Regions from separate parts of the Rhizobium sp. GR12 genome, predicted to be linked through region 1. Evidence: riboswitches for the same ligand, from Rfam matches in the RefSeq annotation. Region 1 holds a riboswitch; each other region holds the start of a gene.
The links. A riboswitch is a leader RNA that binds a small molecule or an ion and turns the genes downstream of it on or off. The one in region 1 is predicted to bind cobalamin.
Positions count from the first base shown of each region.

Region 2: it holds a riboswitch for cobalamin, as region 1 does, so the genes downstream of both, nrdH (glutaredoxin-like protein NrdH) here and QSK43_RS12930 (DUF1636 family protein) in region 1, are expected to answer to the same signal.
Region 3: it holds a riboswitch for cobalamin, as region 1 does, so the genes downstream of both, QSK43_RS25905 (CbtB domain-containing protein) here and QSK43_RS12930 (DUF1636 family protein) in region 1, are expected to answer to the same signal.
Region 4: it holds a riboswitch for cobalamin, as region 1 does, so the genes downstream of both, QSK43_RS15965 (ABC transporter substrate-binding protein) here and QSK43_RS12930 (DUF1636 family protein) in region 1, are expected to answer to the same signal.

Region 1 covers NZ_JASXTH010000006.1:288,226-292,821, forward strand. Annotated here, with positions in the region: gene cobN (cobaltochelatase subunit CobN) at 1-443, opposite strand, end outside; gene cobW (cobalamin biosynthesis protein CobW) at 448-1,485, opposite strand; gene QSK43_RS12930 (DUF1636 family protein) at 1,482-1,907, opposite strand; cobalamin riboswitch at 2,026-2,236, opposite strand; gene cobO (cob(I)yrinic acid a,c-diamide adenosyltransferase) at 2,375-2,992, shown strand; gene QSK43_RS12940 (cobyric acid synthase) at 2,994-4,451, shown strand; gene cbiB (adenosylcobinamide-phosphate synthase CbiB) at 4,438-4,596, opposite strand, start outside.
Region 2 covers NZ_JASXTH010000001.1:592,048-596,643, forward strand. Annotated here, with positions in the region: gene nrdE (class 1b ribonucleoside-diphosphate reductase subunit alpha) at 1-1,500, opposite strand, end outside; gene nrdI (class Ib ribonucleoside-diphosphate reductase assembly flavoprotein NrdI) at 1,488-1,886, opposite strand; gene nrdH (glutaredoxin-like protein NrdH) at 1,899-2,120, opposite strand; cobalamin riboswitch at 2,376-2,599, opposite strand; gene QSK43_RS02895 (nucleoside triphosphate hydrolase) at 2,724-3,353, opposite strand; gene QSK43_RS02900 (ATP-binding cassette domain-containing protein) at 3,350-4,132, opposite strand; gene QSK43_RS02905 (ABC transporter permease) at 4,132-4,596, opposite strand, start outside.
Region 3 covers NZ_JASXTH010000023.1:4,045-8,640, forward strand. Annotated here, with positions in the region: gene QSK43_RS25890 (type 1 glutamine amidotransferase family protein) at 1-408, shown strand, start outside; gene QSK43_RS25895 (hypothetical protein) at 577-891, opposite strand; gene QSK43_RS25900 (CbtA family protein) at 896-1,612, opposite strand; gene QSK43_RS25905 (CbtB domain-containing protein) at 1,623-1,805, opposite strand; cobalamin riboswitch at 1,974-2,214, opposite strand; gene QSK43_RS25910 (c-type cytochrome) at 2,417-3,337, opposite strand; gene QSK43_RS25915 (c-type cytochrome) at 3,561-3,995, opposite strand; gene QSK43_RS25920 (LysE family translocator) at 4,201-4,596, opposite strand, start outside.
Region 4 covers NZ_JASXTH010000008.1:229,736-234,331, forward strand. Annotated here, with positions in the region: gene QSK43_RS15955 (ABC transporter ATP-binding protein) at 1-621, opposite strand, end outside; gene QSK43_RS15960 (FecCD family ABC transporter permease) at 618-1,646, opposite strand; partial or broken gene QSK43_RS15965 (ABC transporter substrate-binding protein) at 1,643-2,596, opposite strand; cobalamin riboswitch at 2,838-3,072, opposite strand; gene argE (acetylornithine deacetylase) at 3,258-4,382, shown strand; gene QSK43_RS15975 (2-hydroxyacid dehydrogenase) at 4,407-4,596, shown strand, end outside.

The DNA of each region.
Region 1 (4,596 bases):
CGTCCGCCCTCGCGGAAGAAAGAGAGGGCCGAGGCCAAAATTTGCCGATCGACGGTCGAGGCCGCTTCGAGCTTTTCGTCCCTCTCACTGCACTCACCCGGCAAAAGCAGAAGCCTGATACCGCGCCTGCGCGCCAGAATCGAAAGCTGGTCGACGCCGTAACGCCAGCGCTCCGCTCCACCAAGAATCCGGATAAGGATGACGCGGGCATGTTCCGCCGTTTTTTCGATCCACAGATCGACCGACATGGGGTGCCGAAGCTCGGACAGATTAGCGGCGGACAGGGTGGGAAGCGCACCTCCCGCCTGCCGCCAAACCAGTTCCAGCCCTGCAATATCGCTCGCCGAAAAAGACAGCATCACCACATCCGATCGGGGCTGGTTGAGATCAACCGGCTCGATCAGATCGTCCAGAGACGAGGATGTGGTGGCGAGGATGTGCATCTTGTCAGGCGGCCAGCATCTGTTCGATCTTTTCGCGATTGAGGCCCTTTTCGCCGATAACGACGAGACGGCTGCGGCGCTCTTCGCCAACCGCCCACGGACGGTCGTAATAATGGTTGACCCGGCTGCCAACAGCCTGCACCTGCAAACGCATCGGTTTAGTGGAGACCTCAACGAAACCCTTGATGCGAAGCACGTTTTCCGCAGCCGCCGTCTCGGCAATGCGGGCCGCCAACGCTTCCGGATCGGCCACAGCCGGCAGATCGATAACGAAGCTGTCGAAATCGTCGTGTTCGTGGTCAAGCTCGCCATCATGGTGGGTGCGGCGGTTTTCGATATCCTCTTCCACCGCAAGGCCGAGGCCGATCAGTACGGCGGGGTCGATTGCGCCGTTCGAGGCGACGACGATCTTTGCCGCCCTTGGCAGATGCTCGAGAATATGAGCCTTCGCCTTTTCCAGACCGGCGCTGTCCAGAAGATCGGCCTTGGTCAGGACGATGAGGTCGGCGCAGGCGATCTGGTCTTCGAAAACCTCCTCGACCGGATCGTCGTGATCGAGCGCTTCATCGTTTGCGCGCTGGGCGGCGAGTGCTTCCATGTCATGCGCCACCTGACCCTCGGCAAGGGCAGCGCCATCCACAACGGCCACAACGGCGTCTACCGTCACGCGGCTCTTGATTGCGGGCCACTGGAAGGCCTGCACCAGCGGCTTCGGCAGCGCGAGGCCGGAGGTCTCGATGAGGATATGCTCCACCCTCGGCTGGCGGCTGAGGATCTGTTCGATCGCGGGCTGGAAATCATCGGCCACCGTGCAGCAGATGCAGCCATTGGCCAGTTCGACGATATTTTCCTCCGGGCAGCTTTCGATGCCGCAGCCCTTGAGGATGTCGCCATCGATGCCGATATCGCCGAATTCGTTGACGATGATGGCCAGCCGCTTACCATCAAGCTTTTCGAGAAGGCCGCGCAGCAGCGTGGTTTTTCCAGCCCCCAGAAAGCCGGTGACGATGGTGCAGGGAACGCGGTCCAGAACGGTGCTCATGATCTCTCCTCGGTAAAATCGAATGGGGGAATGCGCGCCACCATGCCGCGCTTCAATGTGTCGGGGCGGCCGCGCCAGGGCATCAGTCCATCGGGGGAAGCGGCCAGCATTCGCGCGCCGGTCAGCAGGTCTTCCGCATCGCCGGGCGTCAGCCCGCCAAAGATGTAGGACCAGCCGTCGGCACCGCGCAACACGGCGCTGAGGCCGCGTTTGCAATTGGCAAGGCAATTGACGGAGCGAACATCGATGCCGGATTGTTGCGCCTTCACAATGGCGGCTTCGGCAAGGATGGAGCCAGGGCGCGGGTCCGCATCGGGATCGGTGTCGTCGCGACAGCTTCGGCAGATAAAAACCACCACGCCGAGAGCCGTTTCGCCCTCCGCCTTGCCGTTCGGAAAAGAAGATGCCGCTGTAATATCCAAACCGTTTCGCTTTCCGCGCCTTTAAAAACTCATCGGGGTGCGGATGTCGAAAACGGCACGCTGAAAGGCGTAGCCATCAGTCAATTCGACCGACTGACCGGAGCACCCCGCCCGGCAGACGTTTTTTCCTGAAACGGCAGGTCTCCTGGCTTGCGGCTTTAAAACACCCTGCACCACCTTCCCGGATCTTTCTGTTGATCCAGTGGCTCACAGTGCGGGCATACCGCTTACAGTTGCGGGGGCAGCCACGGAATGACCCGGTATCGGGCGGAACCGTGTTCCCTCTTAGCTTTTCCCGTTGCCGGGAAAAGACCGTCAGTCCTTCTACCCTTAGGCTGAACGGGCGTGGGGGTCAATGCTGCGGCCCTCCGGCTTGCGCATTGCCGGGTTCGGCAAATTGGGTATAGTCGCCGCTCCGAATGGCGGGGCATCCGGTCCCCATGCCGCTGGACGAGAAGGAAAACGCGATGACACGCGATATCAGCGAGAGCGAAGCCGAACGCCACCGGCAGAAAATGGTCAATCGCAAGACGGCCCAGGATGCCGAAGTTGCGGAAAAGACCATCGAAAAAGGTCTGCTGATGATCAATACCGGCCCCGGCAAAGGCAAATCCACGGCCGCTTTCGGCCTCGCTTTGCGCATGCTCGGCACCGGGCGGCGGGTCGGCGTGGTGCAATTCATCAAGGGCGCATGGTCGACCGGCGAACAACAGGCTCTGACCCTGTTTGGCGACAAGGTGGAATGGCGTACCATGGGTGAGGGTTTCACCTGGGACACGCAGGATCTGACACGCGATGTCGCGGCAGCCGCAAAGGCCTGGGAAGAAGCCAAAACCCTGATGGCCGACGAGACGATCGGCCTGTTGATCCTCGATGAATTGAACATCGCGCTGCGCTACGATTACCTGCCACTGGAAGAGGTCGTCGAAACGCTCTCCAGCCGTCGGCCCGATCTGCATGTCATCGTCACCGGCCGCAACGCCAAGCAACCGATGATCGACGCTGCCGACATGGTGACCGAAATGACCCTCGTCAAACATCACTTCAAGGCGGGCGTGAAAGCGCAGGCGGGGATAGAATTCTGACATGACTGCACGCGTGCTGATGTTTCAGGGGACCGGCTCGGATGTCGGCAAATCGCTGATGGTGGCCGGCCTCGCCCGCGCTTTCGTCAGGCGTGGCCTGTCCGTCATGCCGTTCAAGCCGCAGAACATGTCGAACAATGCAGCCGTCACCGCCGATGGCGGCGAGATTGGCCGGGCGCAGGCGCTACAGGCGCGGGCAGCGGGCGTGCCGCTCTCGGTTCATATGAACCCTGTGCTCCTGAAGCCGCAGAGCGAAACCGGCGCTCAGGTGGTGGTTCAGGGGAAAATTCTCTGCAACGCGAAAGCTGCCGATTACCAGCACATGAAGGCCGGACTGATGCCGCGCGTGCTGGAAAGCTTCGAATACCTGAAAAAACAGGCCGATCTGGTGTTGGTGGAAGGGGCGGGCAGTGCTTCCGAAATCAACCTGCGCGCCAACGACATCGCCAATATGGGTTTCGCCCGCGCAGCCGGCGCGCCCGTAATCCTGATCGGCGACATCGACCGTGGCGGCGTCATCGCCAGCCTCGTCGGCACCAAGACCGTGCTCGATCCCGACGATGCCGCGATGATAGAAGGTTTCATCGTCAACCGCTTTCGCGGCGATCCTGCGCTGTTTTCGGAGGGCATGCGGATGATTGCGGAAAAGACGGGCTGGGCCTCCATCGGGCTTCTGCCGCATTTTTCCGATGCCGCGAAACTGCCGGCAGAGGATGCTCTCGGGCTTTCCGGCCCGGCACAACAAAAGTCTGGCGCGAAGATCCGCATTGCCGTGCCGATCCTGCCGCATATTTCCAATTTCGACGATCTCGATCCCCTCGACATGGAGCCGGATGTGGAGCTGATCCGCGTGCGGCCGGGCGAGACCATTCCCGCCGATTGCAGACTGGTTCTACTTTGCGGTTCGAAATCCACCATCGCCGATCTCGCCGTGCTGAAAAATGCCGGTCTCGACATCGATATCAAGGCGCATGTGAGACGCGGCGGCTACGTTCTCGGCCTCTGCGGTGGATACCAGATGCTGGGGAAAACCGTTGCCGATCCTGACGGCATCGAAGGGCCGCCAGCGACGGTCGATGGGCTTGGCCTGCTGGATGTGACGACGGTTTTGACCGGCGATAAGAGGCTTGTTTCCGTGCAGGGTAGAAGTTTCGACGGAATTCCTTTATCCGGCTATGAAATGCATGTCGGAGAAACCAAAAGCACGGTGGACGGCATTCCTTTTTCGACCATCGACGGACACGCAGACGGAACTATCTCGCCTGATGGCCGCATCTTCGGCACCTATATCCACGGTCTTTTCGCGGATGACCGCCAGCGCAGTGCATGGTTGGAGCGGCTTGGCGGGCAAGGCACGGAACTGAACTACGATGCCCAGGTGGACGCCGTTCTTGACCGCCTCGCAGCGCATATGGAGAACCATCTCGACCTCGACAGGCTGCTTTCTATAGCGCGATAAGCATCGCCAGCAACCCGAACAGGCCGATCAACAACAGGTCCGCAATCCGCGCCAGCCGGAGCGCCGTGCGAATATCTCCGGCAATCAACGCCGATCTTCCCCCTTCGCCCATGAAGCGCGCCTCGATCATCTGCCCGCCATAGGA
Region 2 (4,596 bases), on a different contig from region 1:
GTAGAAGATCCGCTCGCGCGCCAGATAGCCGTGCAGGTTCATCTGGCCAAGGCCGATGGCGTGGCTGGCGTCATTGCCCTTTTCGACTGACGGAACCGAGGAGATGTGGCTCATATCCGAAACCGCCGTCAGCGCCCGGATGGAGGTTTCGATCGTCTTGCCGAAATCGGCCGAATCCATCGCTGCGGCTATATTGAGCGAACCGAGATTGCAGGAAATATCCTTGCCCATATGGCTGTAGGAGAGATCGGCATTGAACTCGCTCGCCTCGCTGACCTGCAGGATTTCCGAGCAGAGATTGCTCATGCTGATACGGCCGGCGATCGGATTGGCGCGGTTCACCGTATCTTCGAACATGATGTAGGGATAACCGCTTTCGAACTGGATTTCGGCGATCACCTGAAAGAACTCGCGCGCCTTCATCTTCTTCTTGCGAATGCGGCTGTCGGCGACCATTTCCTGATATTTTTCGCTGACCGAAATCTCGGTAAGCGGCACGCCATAGACCCGCTCCACATCATAGGGTGAAAACAGGTACATATCCTCGTTGTTCCTGGCGAGTTCGAAGGTGATGTCAGGGATCACCACGCCAAGCGACAGGGTCTTGATGCGGATTTTTTCATCGGCGTTTTCCCGCTTCGTATCAAGGAAACGCATGATATCCGGATGGTGGGCATGCAGATAGACCGCGCCGGCACCTTGGCGCGCGCCCAACTGGTTGGCGTAGGAAAAGCTGTCTTCCAGCAACTTCATGACAGGGATGACGCCGGAAGACTGGTTTTCGATATGCTTGATCGGGGCTCCGGCTTCGCGAATATTAGTCAGCGACAGCGCCACGCCACCGCCACGCTTGGAAAGCTGCAAGGCCGAATTGATGGACCGGCCGATGCTTTCCATATTGTCTTCCACACGCAACAGAAAACACGAGACCAGTTCACCGCGGCTCTTTTTACCGGCGTTGAGAAAGGTCGGGGTCGCCGGCTGGAAGCGGCCGGAGATGATCTCATCAACCAGATCGCGGGCAAGCTGCTCATCGCCACGCGCCAGAGCCAGCGCCACCATGCAGACGCGGTCCTCGTAACGCTCCAGATAGCGCTTTCCGTCGAACGTCTTCAGCGTATAGGAGGTGTAATATTTGAAGGCGCCGAGAAAGGTCGGAAAGCGAAACTTTCTGGCATAGGCCTCGTCGTAAAGGTCGCGGACGAAATTAAAGGAATACTGATCCAGAACGTCGCGCTCATAATATCCCTCGGTCACCAGATAATCGAGCTTTTCCCGAAGGTTATGGAAAAAGACGGTATTCTGGTTGACGTGCTGGAGGAAATATTGCCGCGCCGCAAGGCGGTCCTTGTCGAGCTGGATTTTCCCCTCAGCGTCATAGAGGTTCAGCATCGCGTTCAGCGCGTGATAGTCCATGCCCACGTCCAGGGATTTCTGGGGGACGGATGCCTGCTGTTTGACATCCTTGTTGCGCGCGGCATTCGAGGTCAGCGTGTCCAAAATCGTTCCAATCCATGGTTGACGTTGGCGACATCTTCCTCCGTGCCGAGAAGCTCGAAGCGATAGAGAAACGGCACCGCGCATTTACGCGACACGATATCTCCGGCAGATGCGAAAGCTGCGCCAAAATTCGTATTTCCCGCCGCGATGACGCCGCGAATGAGATTTCGGTTCGAGGGCTCGTTCAAAAACCGGATGACCGGCTTCGGTACCGCACCTTTTGTGCCGCCCCCGCCATAGGTGGGGGTGACGAGCACATAGGGCTCCGACACATGAGGGATGTCTTCCCCCGTGCCGAGCGGCAGGCGAAGCAATCGCTGCCCCAGTTTCTGAAGGAAGCGATGAGTGTTTTCAGACCGGCTGGAATAATAGACGATCAGCCCCATAGCGCTGCCTCCTCAGCTGATCGAGCCGATCATGTCCGGCCGGAAACCCGCCCAATGGCGTTCGCCGGCAACGACCACGGGAACCTGCATGTAACCAAGGCCTCGAACGTGATCGAGCGCGTCCGCATCTTCGGAGATATCGATGATCTCGTAGCTGACACCGATACGGTCGAGCGCGCGGTAGGTTGCGGTGCACTGGACGCAGGCGGGTTTGCTGTAAACGGTAATGGTCATTGTTTCCTCTTTCGAAGCCGATTTCGGACACGGCTTCACATTGCCGATTGCAATCGCAATCGGGTGGCGATGGTGTTCTGTCATTCAGAAAAGGCGTGCGGCTCCAGCCGCATAGGCTCACTCTCTACGCCGACGAGCGCAGGAACTCAAAAAATGCACTGGCATGACTTCACCCCGAAGCTTGTTCTGGAGGGGCAGAAAAGGGCGCACGCAATTCATTTGCGTCATACACCTTCCTTCCGGACACCCCGCCCGTGGACGTTTTCGCTCAAGGCAGGTCTCCTGACTTGCGGGTCACAACATCTATTCCGGCCTTCCCGCAGCTTTCGGCTCCAGTGACCCAAATTGGAACGATGCTCACCGCTTACAGTTGCGGGGGCAGTCTCGGCATTACTCCGCCATGATGGCGTTGCGCACCGAATTCCCATCTTAGCTCCCAACTCTTGCGAATCGGAAGAACCTTGAACACCACATATAGTATATGAGGATTTTTTTTCGTCAATAAATAGACATACGAAAGCCCTACCTGTGGATCAAAAAGATTCAACACATGGTCAACAAAGGCTTAACGGAAAATGCTGGCCGCCGCTGCGGAAGGTTGGCTTATTCCCAGATATCGATGTGAATATCGGCGGGCCGGGAGTTCTCGATCACCCGTTTTCCATTGGGAAGATCGTTTTCGAAAAGTTTGGCATGGATCTCAGTCGTATCGAGACCATAGCCCTGCCATCTTTTCAACAGGCGTTCCTCGAGCACCGCGACGGATGGACCCACGAGAATGGTGAGATCAAAGCTGGCGGAGAGCTTTGTCCACGGCGCCTCGTTCAGCAGCAGATAGTTGCCTTCGGCAAGAATGAAGCGTGTCTCCGGCGCGATGGCGCGGGCAGAGGCAATGGCTATTTCGCGGGAGCGGTCGAAAACCGGGACGAGAACCTCCTGCCCGCCCTCACGGACGGCGGAGACGATATCGAGGAAACCGCGCACGTCGAAGGTTTCGGGCGCGCCCTTTCGCGGCAAAAGCCCCCGCTCCTCGAGAATGCCATTGTCCATATGGAAGCCGTCCATTGGCAGGATAGCTGCCGCCTCGCCCCGCGTCACGAGGGCATCGCACAGGGCATCCGCCAGTGTGGATTTGCCGGCCCCAGGGGGACCGGCAATGGCAATGATGAAACGGGATTTATCCTGCGCCCGCCGAAGAACATCTTCGGCGATCGTTTCAAGCTTCAGCGTCATGCGGCGAGCGTTTCCTTTGGCGCTTCCTTGGCGCCGGTCATAAAGGCGACGGCGTCGGACATGGTGTAGTCCTTCGGATTGATGACGCAAAGACGCTTGCCCAGCCGGTGGATATGGATGCGGTCCGCAACCTCGAAAACATGCGGCATGTTATGCGAGATCAGAACGATCGGCAGACCGCGCGAGCGCACATCCAGAATAAGCTCGAGAACGCGGCGGCTTTCCTTGACGCCGAGTGCCGCCGTCGGCTCGTCAAGAATGACGACCTTGGAACCGAAAGCAGCCGCACGCGCCACCGCGACACCCTGGCGCTGACCGCCGGAGAGAGTTTCCACCGCCTGATTGATGTTCTGGATCGTCATCAGGCCGAGTTCCGACAGCTTCTCGCGGGCGAATTTTTCCATGGCCGGGCGGTCCAGCGCCCGGAACAGGCTGCCCTGAATGCCGGGTTTGCGGATTTCACGGCCGAGAAACATATTGTCGGCTATGGACAATGCGGGAGACAGCGCGAGATTCTGATAGACAGTCTCGATGCCCGCCTTGCGCGCCTCGATGGGCGAGCGGAACTGCACGGTCTGGCCCTCCAGCCTGATCTCGCCCTCATCGGGTGTCACCGCACCGGAAATCGCCTTGATGAGAGTGGATTTTCCAGCACCGTTATCACCGATGACGGCGAGGATTTCGCCCGGATAAAGGTCGAAGTCGGTATTGTCGAGTGCAGTCACGCGACCGTAGCGTTTGACGAGATTGCGTGCTGTGAGGATAGGTTCTTTTGTCATCAGCCTGCTACCTTTCTGATCCACTGGTCGATTGCGACAGCCAAGATGATAAGGACGCCGATCAACAGATAGGTCCATTGCGGGTCTGTCCCGATAAGCCTGAGGCCCAGCGAAAAGACACCAACGATCAGGGCGCCGAAGATCATGCCCATGATGGAACCGCGTCCACCGAACAGCGACAGGCCGCCGATGACCACTGCGGTGATGGATTCGATATTGGCAAATTGGCCGGCAGTCGGTGATACCGAGCCAATGCGGCCGATGAGGGCCCAGCCGGCGAAGGCGCAGATAAGGCCGGAAAGCGTGTAAACCGTCGTCAGCATACGCTTGACGTTGACGCCGGCTAGTTCGGCAGCATCGGGATCGTCACCCACCGCATAAAGATGGCGGCCCCAGGCGGTGCGGTTGAGCACATACCAAAGCAGGGCAACCAGCAGAACCATGGCGATAACGCCATAGGTGAA
Region 3 (4,596 bases), on a different contig from region 1:
ACATCCTATGATGCGCTTGATCCTGATAACATCGATGCGCTCGTCATTCCTGGCGGTATGAGCTGGGAAAAGGGGACGGCTGTCGATCTTGACGGTCTGGTGCATCGGTTTCGCGACAGGGATCGGCTGGTTGCCGGCATCTGCGCGGCAGCAAGCGCGCTTGCGGGCACGGGCGTCCTCAACGATGTGGCGCATACCGGCAATTCGCTTGCGTCACACAAGGCCTATCCGGCCTATCGCGGTGAAGGGCTTTATCGCGATCAGCCAAAGGCGGTCAGCGATGGCGGCATCGTCACGGCGGCCGGCAGTGCGCCGGTCAGTTTCGCTGTGGAAATTCTGAAAAACCTCGGCCTCTTTGGTCCGGAAGCCGAGGCGGAACTTGGAACTTTTGCGGCGGAACATCGGTGAGGCGCAATGGGCTGGATGGTTTGCGGACCTTCCCTCCGTCATGCCGGCCTTGAGCCGGTATCCAGCCAGCCCAAGTCTTTGGGCTGAGAAGACTCTTTTCGCCGCGCAGACGCGCTTCGGCTGGATACCGGCCCAAGGCCGGCATGACGGAAGAAAGTTCACCAGGTATTACCCTCTATCAAGCACACGGCAGACACGGGCGGCGGCCTCACCGCCCTCGCCCGCAATCGCCCGGCGGATATCGCGGCTGTTCAAATGCAGGCTGCGACCGGCGGGCAGGCCCGCGCGTTTTATCTTGGCAAGCGCTGCGGCCGTAAAAGCGGCCTCATGATCGTGGAAAAAAGCAAGCGCCGTTTCCCGTTCGGGGCTGGCGCCGAGGACTGCCTTGAAGGCAAGGCGGTGCACGGCGCAGAAAGCGCCGTGACCGGGAACGGCAAAACGCAGCGCATCGAGTTCGTCACTCCATTCGGCTGCGTCCTGCATAGTCTCAAGCCGACTGGAAGCGTTTCAGGAAAAATGCGCTCAGTGTTCCGAGCAGAGCCCAGAAAACAAAGCTGGTCACGGTGGCGGCAACGATGAACTGGCGCTCCAGCGGCAGCGGTGCCAGCGCATGTTCGCCTTCCGGCGGCAGCGGCGCACCCACCACATGTGGAGCAACGATCAGCACCAGCGCCAGCACGATTGCCCAGGGTTCGCGTCGGAACGAGATCAGCGCGATGCCGCCCGCGGTTGCGGCAACCGTCGAGAGCCACCAGATCTGCCGCGCCTCAAGCGCTGCGGCCGGGCTGCCCGGCAATTCCGGCGGCAGGCCGATCATCGGTGCGAGCATGACGGCGGCAAAACCGGCGACACCCCACAAAAGACCTTCGCGCCAGCCGGCATTGGTGCCGCGCAGCGAGATGAGGCCCGTCAGCACCAGCGCATAACCGATGGCGGTCAGGATATTGGCGGCCAACGTATAGGCGGTGCGCTCGAAGCCATCGGCCGGGGACCAGGCTTCCTCATTATGTTCGTGCGCGGGAACCGCAGCGCCGGTCGTGGCCGGAGCATCATGGCTGTGGGGCGCTTCGCCGCCGGCATTTTCATAGGTTTCCGCCTTCAGGATCAGCGGCGTGGTGCCGAAAGCCTGCATGGCGGAGACGGCGAAACCGCCAACGATGCCGACGAGAATGGCGGTGAAAACGATATTACGAAAAAACGACATGCTTCACCCCTCAATGGCAAGGGAAAGCATTGGCATGACGTGTGTCATGCGCGGCATTGTGAACGGCTTCCACATGCGAAAAGCCGACAAAACCGACGACGAACAGGCCAAGCACGATCGCCGTCAGCGATTGCGCGAAGCTGCCCGTTTTTGCTGAAACGGCGGCATTCGCCGTATTCTGGTTGATGGACATGGTGACCCCTCCTGCGGCGCGACCCCGCGCCTTTAGATGCGGCAGAACGGCGAAAAAGCCGCGCAGCCGCATGCGATACACTTCACCACGGGGATAACGAGACTGACACAGGGAGGCAGCTTGTGCCTGGTCACCCTGAAATTCCGCTCTTCCGGACACCCCGCCGGCATGGACATTTCCGTGATGGCAGGTCTCCTGGCTTACGGGTCAAAACCTGAAACACCTTCCCGGCATCACCCTCGCCCCAATCGGAAACCTCGGTTTCCGGCGAGATGGCTTACCAGTGGCATTTCGTTTCAGGCTCTCCGCTCACAGTTGCGGGGGCAGCCACGAATGAGGATGTCTCCCTATCGTGTTCCCTTTTCACCTTCCGGAACGCCCGGAAGGAACCATCACAGGATTGTTATCCGACGGGTGGGTGCGGGAGTCAATGGCGGGCTCTCGTTCGAACTGCGCGCCGTCGCCTCCACCTCCGTCACCCCGGACTAGATCCGGGGTCCAGCGCGATCAAGTCCTTGATCGCGAAAGACTCTTCTCACGGCGCAGACGCGCCGTGGCTGGATGCCGGATCAAGTCCGGCATGACGGGTCGTCGTGTCTTCGACCCCAAATCTACCGCGGTGGAATGGCCTTCAGATAGGCGGCAATCGCATCCCGGTCATCTGCGGTCAGATGCGCCATGTTCTGCTGCACCTTGACCATGGAGCCGCCGACGCTGTCGAATTCCGGGGTGAAGCCGGTTTCCAGATAGCTGGCAATATCGGCCGCCGCCCATGCTCCGATGCTTTCGGAGCCGGGCGTGATATCGGGAATGCGGCCTTCGCCTTCCGGGTTGGGGCCGCCGGCCAGCCATTTTCCTTCCAGAAAACCGCCGAGCGCGTTGCGCGGCGTGTGGCATTCGCCGCAGTGGCCCGGTCCTTCCACCAGATATTGGCCGCGCAGCAATTCGGCATTGGCATTCGCAAGCTCGACGCGGGGCGGCGCGGACGTATCGAAATAGAGGAATTTCCAGCCGCCCAGCGCGATCCGCATATTGAATGGGAACGGCAGATCATGATCCGGCGCGTCGTTCGGGCTGGCGGGCAGAACCCGCAGATAACCGTAGAGGTCGTTGATATCCTTCTGTGTCATGCGGGCATAAGAGGCATAGGGAAAGGAGGGATAAAGATGTTCGCCGTTCCTGCCGACACCGCGCGTCATGGCATCGCCGAATTCCGCCAGCGTCCAGCCGCCGATGCCATGCTGCGGATCGGAGGAAATATTGGGTACATGGAAGGTGCCGAAGGGGCTTTTCAGCGCCTGCCCGCCCGAAAGCGTCAAAAGCGCATCGCCCTTGGCATCGGGCGCCGCATGGCAGCTTGCGCAGCCGCCCGCCCAGAACAACGTTTCGCCATTGGCCAGATCCGGCTCGCCAAGGCTGACCCAATGGCTGGGCGCCAGCCGCTGAGGGGCAGTGACCCACGCGAAAATTCCGTAACCCGCAATGGCCGCAACCGCGATCCCGCCCGCAAGCTTCGTCCAGATGGAAGACATGACCCCTCTCCCCTTTTGCCCGACCGAGCATGTTTGGCCGCCCGAAGGCGGTCGAGATTATCGATAGCCCTCCCGCTTGCTGGACGTCTTCCTCGGGCCTGACCCGAGGATCCACAATTCGACGGCTTATGAATCCTCGCCTCAGGGGCGAGGATGACGCGGGAGCGGTTCACGGCCTACCCGCGACCGGGAAAAGACCGCTCGAAAGCGGTCTTCCGACACATTATTTCTTTAGACGATAGGTCTGGTGGCAGGCGCCGCAATCGGCTCCCAGCGCCTTCATGGCGGTGGCGACACCGGCCTGATCGGCAGGGAGACCGGCGAGAACCGTATCCGCATCCGTGCCGAGCTTGGCGGCCTTGGCCTTGAAGTCCTCGAAATTTTCCCAGATGGCGGGGGCCGCAGCACTGCCAGTCTCGCTGCCGGGCGGGAACTGGTCGGGGAAAGCCTTGGCATTGGTGCTGATGGTCGTGACGGCAGCCTTGACGACATCGGCGTCGTAAGGCTTTTCACCCTTGGAGATGGCGGCGAGCGCACCCATGGAGCCCCCGATCTGCTTCATCATGCCTTCACGCTTTTCGACTTCGCCGGCAGCGTAGACCGCTCCGGCGCAAAGACAGCCGAAAAGCATGGCCGCCGCGATGGTTTTCAGTTTCATACACTCTCTCCTTGATTCCGGCAGGCACACCGGACGCTAGATGCAACGGCGCGAGGATGCCCTTTCCGCATGGCGAAAAGAAGTCACATTGCGGTGAATTCCTTCGTGAAAACAGAAGTCTAGGGCATCGGACCGAAAAGTGTGCGCGGTTTTCGGATCGTCCGATGCTGAAACAGAAACCTGGAGCGGCGGGACCTGATCCATTTCATCGCCCGCCGCTCCAGGACAGGGCTTCAAAGAGTGTCAGCAGGGCTGCGGCAATCAGCATGAAACCGGCGGCGCGGCCGATGAAGATCGTGGCGGCAGGCGAGGAAACGAGCCATGCCCGGCTCTTGTCGGCCGTCAGCGCCAGCGCGCCATAGACCGTAAACTGCGTAACCGCCACCATCGCGCCCATCACCAGCCCCTGCATCCAGATCGGACCGTAAGCGGGTTTGAGGAATTGCGGGTAGATCGCCATCATGAACAGATAGGCTTTCGGATTGGAAAGGCAGGTCAGCACCGCCCGCCAGAAGGCCTTTCTGACCGAGGCGCTCGCTTGCGCCTCATCACCGTTCACGACAATCGCGCTGCGCATCAGGCCGATACCGATCCAGACCAT
Region 4 (4,596 bases), on a different contig from region 1:
GATGACAACCCGGTCGCAGAACATGGCGGCATGATTGAGATCGTGCAGCGCCGCCACAACGGTCAAGCCCTGCCGGCGCACCAGATCGAGCAGGCCGATCTGATGGCCGATATCGAGGTGGTTGGTCGGCTCGTCCAGCAGCAGGATGTGCGGCTGCTGCGCCAGCGCCCGGGCAATGTGCAGGCGTTGGCGTTCGCCGCCTGAAAGGTGGTGCCAGTTGCGATCCGCCTTGTCCGCCATGTCAACATTTTCGAGCGCGGCATCGACGATGGCATCGTCTTTTGGCGACCAGGCGGACAGCGGGCCGAGATAGGGCGTGCGCCCGAGTTCCACGGCCTGCCGGGCGGTGATGCGCTCAGTGGTTTCAGCCTGCTGCTCCACGAAGGCGAGCCTGCGGGCAAGTTCCCGCCGCCCGAATGAGACAAGCGGCTCCTCACCAAGCGTGACATGACCCCGGCGCGGCTTGCGAATGCCGGCCAGCATGGAAAGCAGCGTGCTTTTGCCGGAACCGTTCGGCCCGATGATGCCGAGAAATTCACCGGAGGCGACCTCCAGCGAAACCCCGCGCACGATGTCGAGAGTGCCGGCATGGAAATGCAGATCATGGGCGGACAATCTCATGACCGGCCTCTTTTCTGCCCGAGAATGAAGGCGAAGGCGGGCGCGCCGACCAAAGCGGTGATGACACCGATCGGCAAAACCTGGCCCGGAATGACGATGCGCGACAAAATATCCGCCACGATCATGAAAACCGCACCTGTGAGGGCCGTCACCGGCAGCAGCATGCCGTGGCGAACGCCAACGAAGATGCGCGCCGCATGCGGAATGACGAGGCCAACGAAGCCGATGGAGCCGACCAGCGACACCATGACCGCCGTCATGATCGCCGAAACCGAGATCAGCACCGCATAGACCCAGCGCACCGGGATGCCGAGCGACGCCGCCGCCTGCCCGCCAAAAGCGAAGGCATCGAGCGCACGGGCATACCAGAGACACACCGCAAGCCCTGCAAGACTGACCGGCAGGGCCAGCCAGACATCCGGCCAGCGCACGCCCGAAAGATTGCCCAGAAGCCAGAACATGATGCCCCGCGCCTGTTCGGCATTGGCGGATTTGGTAACGACGAACGACGTCATGGCGTTGAACAGCTGCGAACCAGCCACCCCCGCCAGAATGATGGCGCTGTTGCCGTGCCCTGCCCGCACCGCCAGAAGGCTGACCAGCGAAAACGCAACGAAAGCCCCGATCAGGGCGCCCGCCGGCATCGTCAGAAACCCTGCGCCGAAGCCCAGAAGCGCCACGGCGACTGCGCCGGTGGAGGCGCCTGCGGAAATGCCGAGAATATAGGGATCGGCGAGTGGATTGCGCAAAAGCGATTGCAGCACAGCACCGGCCAGCGCCAGCGATGCGCCGCAGCAGGCGGCGACAACGGCGCGGCTGAGGCGGTAACTCCAGACGATGCCCTCATCGAGCGGCTCCAGCGGATAACCCGCATGAAACACACGATTGGCGATGGTTTTTGCCACCACATCGAAAGGAATGGCGGTCTCGCCGATGGCCGCACCGGCCATCAGCGCGACGAGCAGCAGGGCGAGTGCGGCAAAAGCCAGACCCGCCCGACCGAGATGGACGGAAAAACCGTTCACTTGGCGAAGCCGGCGGTGGAAATCGCCTCGGCCAGCGTCTCAATGCCTTCGATCGTGCGGATCGTCGGGTTCATCGCCTGTGCGTCCATTTCGAAGACATGAGCCTCCTTGACGGCGGGCATGATGCTGGCAACCGGATCGGTGGCGAGAAACTTAAGCTTGACGGCAACATCATCGGCGGGGAAACGGCGACGGTCCATCTTGCCGGCAACGATCACCGATGGATTGGCCTTGGCGATGGTTTCCCAGCCGACGGTCGGCCATTCCTCATCGCTTTCGATGACATTCTTCAACCCGAGCGCGGACATGATGTAGCCGGGCGCGCCATTGCGCCCCGCCACGTAAGGATCGATATCGAGTTCAGCGCTGGAGAACCAGAAGACGGCCGAAAGCTTGCCATTCGCCGAGGCGATCTTGGCGCGGGCGGCTTCCTCGCGTTTCTTCAGGTCGGCGACGACTTCCTCGCCGCGATCCTGAACGTTGAATATCTGGGCGAGGTCGCGGATTTCCTGGTAGATCAGATCCATTGTGAAGACGGATTTGCGCACGCCGTCACCCCCACCGGAATTGTCCTTGCCCATGCAATCGGCAGGCGACGTATAGACGGGAATACCGAGTTCGGCGAATTGCGCCGGCGTTCCGACAACGCCTTCGGGGCCGATCTGCCACTGGAACTGCGTCGTCACGAGGTCCGGCCTCTTGCCGACCACCGCCTCGAAGCTCGGATCATTGTCGGCCAGCCGCTCCACCTTGGCGTTGGCGTCCTCGTAACCCTTCAGAACCGGGCCGATCCACAGCGCCGTGCCCACCACCTTGTCGGCGACGCCGAGCAGATAAAGAACCTCGGTCGTGCTCTGGCCGACGGAAACGGTGCGGGCGGGCGCCTGCTTGAAGGTGATCTCGTGGCCGCAGCTTTTGATCGTCAGCGGATAAACGGTTTCGGCAGCATGAGCGGCTCCGGCAGGCAGGGCCGAGAGTGCAACGGCCAGAAGACCGACGGAAACCGGCAGGTGTTTGAAATGGAACATATGTTCTCCAGTCAGAATACGTGGCGTGATCCGCAGAGGCGCGTCAAAACGCGTGGCGACAAAGCGGCGGCATGTGTGGAGATGGAGAACGGGACACGGAATACGTTTCCGCAGACGGAAAGGTCATAATCAGCTCCTCTTCCGGGCATCCCCGCCCGTAACGATGGTTCATATTATGACGGCAGGTCTCCTGGCTCACGAATATGCGCCGTTCATCTGCCTTCCCGCATCCCGAAGGACACAGTGGCATGACGCTTTGCGGCGTCACGAGGATGAACGGCAATCCGCTTACAGTTGCGGGGGCAGCCACGGCATTGGGCGATTAAAATCACCCGCACCATGTTCCCTATTAATCCCTTTGCCTTTCGGCTTCAGGAACCGTCACGTTCTGACATAAGGGGCAAGTGGCGGGGCGTCAATTGCGATATTCGACTTTGAGGAAGGTCGCCGGTCACACCAGCACGAATTTTCTGAAAGCACTGGAAGGTCACAACAATCTACCGAAATCCTCCGCATTTCAGCAGATAAACGCCGCAGGCCACTCTAAGCTTGCGCGATGACAATCCGGTCAGCGGAGACGGCCATGAACGCAATCGAAATCCTTGAGCGTCTCGTCGGTTTCCCGTCGGTCGTCGGAACCGCCAATGGCGACATTGCCGGATGGATCGCCGATTATCTGGATAGCCACGGCGCCAAAGTCTCCCTGCTTCCCGGGCCGGAAGGTGATCGCGCCAATCTGTTCGCAACCTTCGGGCCGGCAGATCGTGCCGGCTATATTCTGTCCGGCCATATGGATGTGGTGCCCGCAGGAGAACCGGAATGGTCCTTCGACCCCTTCTCGCTGCGGCCCGAAAACGACCGTCTCTATGGGCGCGGAACCACCGATATGAAAGGCTTTCTGGCGACTGTTCTGGCCGCCGCACCGGCATTTTCGCACCTGGCGCTGAAACGGCCCGTGCATATCGCCTTTTCCTATGACGAAGAGGCGGGCTGCCGTGGCGTGCCGCATCTGATCGCCCGCTTGCCGGAGCTGTGCGCTCCGCCGGCGGGCGCGATCATCGGTGAGCCGAGCAATATGCGGGCCGTTCGGGCGCATAAGGGCAAGGCCGCCGCGCGCATCGCCATCCGTGGTCGCTCCGGCCATTCGTCGCGCCCGGACCAGGGGGTGAACGCCATCCACCTGATGACCGGCATCATGGCAAAGGCCGTCGAGACGGCGGATGTGCTGATGCGGGGACCGTTCGAAGCCACTTTCGAGCCGCCCTATTCCTCGCTGCAGATCGGCACCGTCAAGGGTGGTCAGGCGATCAATATCATCCCCGATTTCTCCGCTATCGAGCTGGAAGCGCGGGCGATTTCCGGCGTATCGCCGCTCGCCCTGCTCCAGCCGGTTCGCGACAGCGTCGAGGCGCTTGCCGCAAAGGGCGTCGATATCCAATGGACGCCGATGAGCGATTATCCGGCGCTTTCCTTGCCAGCCGACACTCCACTCGTTCTGCTTCTGGAGGAACTGACCGGCACGGCGTGTCTGGCGGCCGTCAGCTACGGCACGGAAGCGGGGCTTTTTCAGGCTGCGGGCATCGATGCCATCATCTGCGGGCCGGGGGATATCGGCCGCGCCCACAAACCGGACGAATTCATAACGGCAGGCGAACTTTCGGCCTGCCAGTCGATGCTGGAAACACTCGCCAGCCGTTGCACGGTCTAAACCTTCGGGAAATATGGATTTCAGATGACGTTTCTCTTCAACTCCGACGCAAAGCGCGGCGAAATCTTCCGGCAGGCTCTGGCCGCCGACCTGCCTGATCTGCCGTTTTCGATGGATGCTTCCAGTGTCGATCCGGACGCGGTCCGTTACCTCATCACCTGGACCGTGCCGCAGGACATCGCCCGGTATCGTAATCTCGAAGTCCTGTTTTCGA